Regions from separate parts of the Corynebacterium faecale genome, predicted to be linked through region 2. Evidence: predicted binding sites of a transcription regulator. Region 2 holds the regulator's gene; the other holds the start of a gene.
The links. Region 2 encodes LexA, which represses DNA repair genes until DNA is damaged. Its sites were predicted from a motif close to CGAACANNTGTTCG; they were not measured.
Positions count from the first base shown of each region.

Region 1 (3,447 bases), 710 kb from region 2:
GTGGTGGGCACCAAGGAGGCGATCGCTCTCCTGCCCACGATGCTCGGCCTCTCCGGGCACACCGTGGTGATCCCGGAGATCGCATATCCGACCTATGAGGTCGCCGCGGTGGCCGCCGGTGCGCGGGTACGTCGTTCGGATTCGTTGCTGAAGCTGGGACCCGAGGTCCCGTCACTGATGTTCCTCAATTCACCGTCCAACCCGACCGGCAAGGTGCTGGGTATTCCACACCTGCGCAAGGTTGTGGAATGGGCGCGGGACAATGACGTGATCATCGCAGCGGACGAATGTTACCTGGGTCTGGGCTGGGATGATGACAATGAGCCCGTCTCCATCCTGGACCCGCGGGTCTGCGATGGTGACCACACCAACCTGTTGGCCATCCACTCGCTGTCCAAGACCTCCAACATGGCCTCCTACCGCGCTGGATACATCGTGGGGGACACCTCCCTGGTGGGTGAGCTGACCGAAGCACGCAAGAACCTGGGTCTCATGGTTCCCCACGCCATCCAGCAGGCGATGATCGCCGCGCTCAATGATGATCTGCAGGAGGCGGGGCAGAAGCTGGTGTATGCACGTCGTCGTTTAGCGCTGATGAAGGCCCTGATCGGGGCGGGTTTCCGCATCGACAATTCCGAGGCTGGTCTCTACCTCTGGGCCACCCGCGATGAGCCCTGCCGGGACACGGTGGACTGGTTCGCCGAGCGCGGCATCCTGGTCGCCCCCGGTGACTTCTATGGTCCACGTGGCGCACTTCATGTCCGCGTTGCCCTCACTGAGGTGGACGAGCGTATCGAGGCTGCTGTCACACGCCTTTCCTGACGGTTTTATCAACACGCCCGCGAAGGGCTAGGATTGAATCCCTAAAACTGTTTTTTGACATTGGAAGAGGCGTGTTGAGTTCCGAAAAACGTGGCTGGGAAACTCGCCTTCGAAGGACGACCCGACAGTTCCTGAAGTTCGGGTTGGTGGGTGGCTCCGGCACCGTGGTAAACCTCCTTGTAGCTGCATTGGCGAAGAAAATCGCAGGCTGGACGAGCGGTATCTCCGAGCACGATCCCTTCATGAATCTCCTGGGTACCGACTTCAATATCCGCTGGTATCACGTGTTCATGACCATCGCCTTCCTGGTGGCCAATACGTGGAACTACCAGCTCAACCGCATGTGGACCTTCAAGACAAAGGAGATGCGGTCCTGGTGGCGCGGTTTCTTCCCCTTTCTGGCGACAGGCCTCGTTGCTTTCATCGTCAGTCAGATTGTGACCACCCTGCTGATGAACCCCAGCTCGCCCATCGCACTATCCTCTGAGATCTTTGACGATTCCACCGGATTCCGCACCAAGTTCTACTGGGCGCTCGTGATTTCCATCGTGATCTCCATGCCCGTGAACTTCCTGGTGAACAAGTACTGGGCCTTCCGCAAGCCCAGGACAAGGATTGTTGTCATGTCTGATCCGCGGTAGAGGGGAAGCACTGAACCAGAGGGAGCCTGAGGGCTCCCTTTTTTCTTTTTGCACAGGTGTCGACTGTGAAACATAATCGAAAACTTGTTTGATAAAAGCCTTGCTTTTGGGTGGCGGTCGGGTGAGGATGGAGGGGAACACATTATCGAAAGGGGGGAATAATGATCACCGTTGACGTCTTCTTCAGTCACCAGGATCCGGCCAGTCCGGTCTCACATGTCATAGCCGACAGGAACATGTCCGAACACCAGATGTGGCTCACGTTGATCGACGATGACACGCATGACGCCGACTCACTCATCGTCGAACTGATGCGGCTGACGGGCATGAACCGCACCGAGGTCAACAACGGGCTCAATGCGGTCGCCGCCATGGACAAGCTGCCCAGACTCCGGGCGTTGCAGGAGAAGCATTACCCACTGAGCGTGGCTTTCGTCTCCAGGATCATGACTGCTGTTGCCCGCGCAGAGGAGGAACTGTGGGAGGAGCTGGATCGCCGCATCGTTGAGCGGTTGACTCCACGGGTGGCCAATGAGGTGATGATCCAGGCGCACGATCTCGCAGGCCTGATCACCAGGTGGATCAAGGAGCTGGATCCTGCATTCGGGAAGGAACCCGCGGTGGAACCGGGGGCTCCGCAGGAGTATCTGACCGTACGCTTCGAGAACGGCATGGCCCATATCCGCGGCAGGATCAACCCGACTGATGGTCACCACCTCGCAGAGGCACTGTCCAAGGTCCGGGAGGAGGGCATGACCAATGTCGATGCCCTGAGGGCCTTTCTGGACAGTGAGGCACCCGTGAAGATCATTCAGAACATCTACACGCCACAGAACGGCGGCCTCTCCTGGATGCCAGGGGTGGGGTACTTCGACTGGGACTGCCAAGGCGCCAGCCGGGTGGTTGACCTGGATTGTCACGCCAACGCCGTGGAGAAGGGTTATCGGCCCAGTGAGGGGCTGGCAAACCATGTGCGGGCGCGTGATGGCCACTGCAGGATGCCGGGGTGTAGGGTGCCAGCTGATCAATGCCAGATCGATCACATCATCCCCTGGGGTCAGGGTGGATTGACGGTGGCATGGAACCTCCAGTGCCTCTGCCAGCACCATCACAACATGAAAACAGATGGTCGCTTCCAGGCGGATATCAACGCGGTGGGGGAGGTGACGTGGATCGGTCCGATGAACCAACCGATGGTGACAACACCGATGGGACCCCTGGCCCCCGTGATGCCCACAGGCACATGGGGGCAGACACTCAGATCACGCATGGAGGCCCGTTTCAAGCGGATCAGGGCAGCGGCCCTGGAGAAATTTAATGAAGGTCGGGGTTGAGGGTGACGGTCATGCGGTTGGGGACCGCCTCCACCACGCCGGTGGTGGAGTTGCGTCGAAAGACCAGGCCGCTGCGCCCTGAGAGGTCTGCGGCTTTGACGGTCGCGCCGTCGATAAGCACTTTGGTACCGGCGGTGATGTAGAGGCCGGATTCAATGATGCAATCATCGCCGAGGGGGATGCCGCAGCCGGAGTTTGCTCCAAGGAGACAGCGCTCGCCGAGACTGATGACGTGTTCGCCGCCGCCGGAGAGTGTGCCCATGATCGAGGCGCCGCCACCTATGTCGGTGCCGTCGCCAATGGTCACGCCGGCTGAGATGCGTCCCTCCACCATGGAGCGGCCAAGCGTGCCCGCGTTGAAGTTGATGAATCCTTCGTGCATCACCGTCGTGCCCTCTGCGAGATGCGCGCCCAACCGCACGCGGTCGGCATCACCGATCCGGACCCCGGAGGGCAGGACGTAGTCAACCATGCGGGGGAATTTATCCACTGAATACACGGTGACCTGGCCGCGGCGGGAGAGGCGGGCGCGGGTGAGCTGGAATCCCTCAACGGCGCAGGGGCCATAGTTTGTCCAGACAACGGTGGCAAGAAGATCGAAGATGCCATCCAAATTCAAGCCATGTGGCTTGATCAGGCGGTGTGAGAGA
Region 1 covers NZ_CP047204.1:1,054,716-1,058,162, forward strand. The annotation lists gene dapC (succinyldiaminopimelate transaminase) at 1-822, shown strand, start outside; gene CFAEC_RS04950 (GtrA family protein) at 897-1,463, shown strand; gene CFAEC_RS04955 (HNH endonuclease signature motif containing protein) at 1,625-2,797, shown strand; gene dapD (2,3,4,5-tetrahydropyridine-2,6-dicarboxylate N-succinyltransferase) at 2,778-3,447, opposite strand, start outside.
Region 1: the regulator LexA is predicted to act here: its motif matches at 1,541-1,554, upstream of CFAEC_RS04955 (HNH endonuclease signature motif containing protein).

Region 2 (3,447 bases):
TGCATCGGAATCGGGCCGGCGACCTGAATGAACTCGTGGGGGAGGCCGGACACCTTCACCAGCCGGAGATAATGGGATATCTCAGGAGAGGGAAAGATCGAGCGGGTCTCCAGCCCCCCGAGAAACAAGGTGTTGGCCACACCCGCACCGAATCCTCCGGCGACAGTGGACGCCTGCTTCATGGCATTGGCACCACCGATATCGATGGTGGACTCCAGATCGTTGGTGCTCAGAAGATAGGGACTCGCAGTGACTGTGAGGATCATTCTGCAATCACAACCTCTACATCGCGTTCCCGCAGCTGCTGCACGAAACTCTCCGGTGCGGCGGAGTCGGTGACCACGACATCAATATCATCGATCGAGCCGAAGCTGACCAGGTAGTCCGTGCCCATTTTGGTGGAGTCACACAACACAACCACCTTGTGGGCATTGGTGATCATCGCTGATTTCATGGCCGCCTCCTGTGAATCGGCGGTGGATAATCCATGATCGAGTGTCAGGGCGTTCGTCCCGATGAACACCACATCAGCCCGCATGAGTGCCAGGGTGCGCAACGCCGTGTCGCCCACGACCGCCTGCGTGATCGCCCGGACGCTTCCACCCAGGAGTTGAACATCATCGAGTCCGGCATTGGCCAGACTGAGAGCTATGGGTAGGCAGTTGGTCACAATCGACCACTGATTGGCGTTGGGGTGCTCAGAGATCAGGTCCGCCAGAGCAGTCACTGTGGTTCCCGCATCAAGGAACATTCCCCCGTGTGCGGGCGGGAGGAACTGCATGGCAGCCTTGGAAATCGAGTACTTTGCGGACGATGCGGAGCGGAACCGGGTATCCAGGCTGAGTTCGGTGGTCTGGAACGACTGGGTGGCCACCGCACCTCCATGGACACGGTGGACGATGCCCTCCCGATCAAGAACCGCCAGATCTCTGCGGATAGTTTCAGCGGTGACATCGAAACGGCCTGCAAGTTCGGTGACGTTGACCCGTCCTTCAACCGCCGTCAGTGAGGCGATCTGACGACGTCGTTCCTCTGCGTACATGCCGCTCCTTAAAGCAAAAAGTTCATTTCGGATATATGTCCGATATTGGTTTCTATTATTTCACTATTCAACGTCCGATTCCTGCTTTAAGTTGCGGGAAGGTAGCCCCTCTAAGCCTAAATCACACTAGATCGGGCAGGACCAATGCAAAAGTAAGCCCCGGACTATGAGAAACCCACAATAAACCCAATAGTGTGAGGATGATTTACGAAGAAGGTTTACCACCCCCGAAATAGGTCAGCTAGAGAAAAACCCGTTTGCACAACCGATCGGAAGCACAAACGGGGTGTGTGGGTGGGGTGCTGTCTAGAGCTTGCGCATCACTGAGACGACCTTGCCCATGATCTCAGCGTTTTCTCCTGGTATCGGGGCGAAGGAATCATTATGTGGAAGCAGCCAGATTCCCGAAGAGTCCTTGTGGAATTCCTTCACGGTAGCCTCACCATCGATCATGGCGGCGACGAACTCGCCCTGTTCGGCGACGGGCTGGGAACGCACCACCACCCAGTCACCGTCAAGGATTCCGGCGTCCTTCATGGATTCACCCACCACCTGGAGCATGTACAGCTCACCATCACCGACGATGTCCGAGGGGAGCGGGTAGTACTCTTCGATATTCTGCTCCGCGAGGATGGGATTGCCTGCAGCGATCTTGCCCACCACGGGAACCAGAGAAGCGCCTACTGCGAGTTCCGACTTGGCAACATCGCCGGCCGTTGCCTTCGCTTTGACCTTGGGGCCAACCTTTGGTCGGCTGTCCGTATCTGGAAGGTGCCGGACATCTACGGCCCGGGGCTTGTTGGGATCACGACGCAGGAAACCCTTTTTCTCAAGCTCCTTCAGCTGATAGGCCACCGACGAGGTTGATTGAAGGCCGGCAGCGTCTCCGATCTCGCGGATGCTTGGCGGGTACCCCCTCAGGACAACAGCATCTCTGATGACTTCCAGGATCCTCCGCTGCCTGTCTGACAGGCTCGCAGGATCTGGCTTGCCGTTGGGAAGCATCTTCACCGTGCGGCTACCACGACTGCCGCGGGCCTTGGAGGTCTTCTCGGTGGTCATGATAACTAAGGTCCTTCCAGTTGTTGGTTGAGGGGCATAAAGGGCCCGTCATGCATTGGCCGTCGGTCTGCCCGGCGCTTCACAACGGTGGGGAACCGTGCGGTTACGCGGAACAGAGTGTTCGAACCAGACGCTATCTCGCTTTTCTTAACCATACATGCTCTCCTGCGGAAATGGTACGGGTGTTCGACATTTTCGGCCCAGATATAGACATCCGGCGCTCCCGGTGATATAAATCGAACGTAGAAGCTAGTCGAACACCTGAACGATAATGATGTTCGATTGTGTCAGGCCCGCACCGTACAATCGGGGCAAAAGGATGGGAGAATGTCATGGTGATGTCAATCGACGCAGGTGAACGCAGTGATAACGGGGTTGTCCGGGCTGGTGTTGTTGTGCCCCCGGCAGCGGTGTGGGCTGGTGGGCGGGCTGAGATGTTCTGCGCGAATCCCGTACATATTCGAACGCTAGGGGATTCGAATAGGGTTATCTCCAAAACCCAGGCGGGCCGCCGGAATCGTAGTTTTAACCAATCGAACACAGGCTTCCAGGTCAAAGACGCCCGTTCAGTTGAGAATTCTTCGGCTGGGCACGGGAATGACTCTCCGCGTTCGATTGCGGAGAACCTGAAACAGTGGGCAGGTGGGGCTTTATTCGGGTTGGCGATCTTCGGCGGAATACTCTTCGCCCAGCATGGGCAGGAGGAGCCACTGCCCACCTTTAGTGAATCCCAGCTGGCGGGCGTGGATGTCACATCATCAGAGATGAACTGACGCTGGTGGTGATGGAACAGTAACGGCGTGGTGGCCTACACTGACAGGCAGGTTTGCCCCCCTCTGACAGAGCTGTCGGGAAACCTGGAGGGAAGGAACTCACCACATGTACTGCCCGTTTTGCCAGCACGGACATTCCAAGGTCATCGATTCACGTGTGATTGAAACTGGAAGCGCTATCCGGCGTCGACGCGAATGCAGCGAATGCGAAGGTCGTTTCACCACCATCGAGAAGGCAGTTCTCCTGGTGCTGAAACGCAATGGAGTCACGGAACCGTTCAGCCGAGAGAAGGTGGTCACAGGAGTCAGGCGAGCATGCCAGGGGAGGGATGTCTCCGATGACGCACTTAAACGCCTGGCCCAGCAGGTGGAGGAAACAGTCAGAGGCAGCGGCAGTTCGCAGATCCGGGCCAATGATATCGGCCTGGCCATCCTGGACCCGCTTCGTGAGTTGGATGAAGTTGCCTACCTGCGGTTTGCCTCCGTGTATAAATCCTTCGAGAGCGCAGATGATTTTGAGAAAGAGATCCGGCTCATGCGTCGTCGTGAACGAGAGGACTAAACCGCCCC
Region 2 covers NZ_CP047204.1:1,768,365-1,771,811, reverse strand. The annotation lists gene CFAEC_RS08095 (1-phosphofructokinase) at 1-266, opposite strand, end outside; gene sugR (transcriptional regulator SugR) at 263-1,042, opposite strand; gene lexA (transcriptional repressor LexA) at 1,349-2,104, opposite strand; gene nrdR (transcriptional regulator NrdR) at 2,984-3,439, shown strand.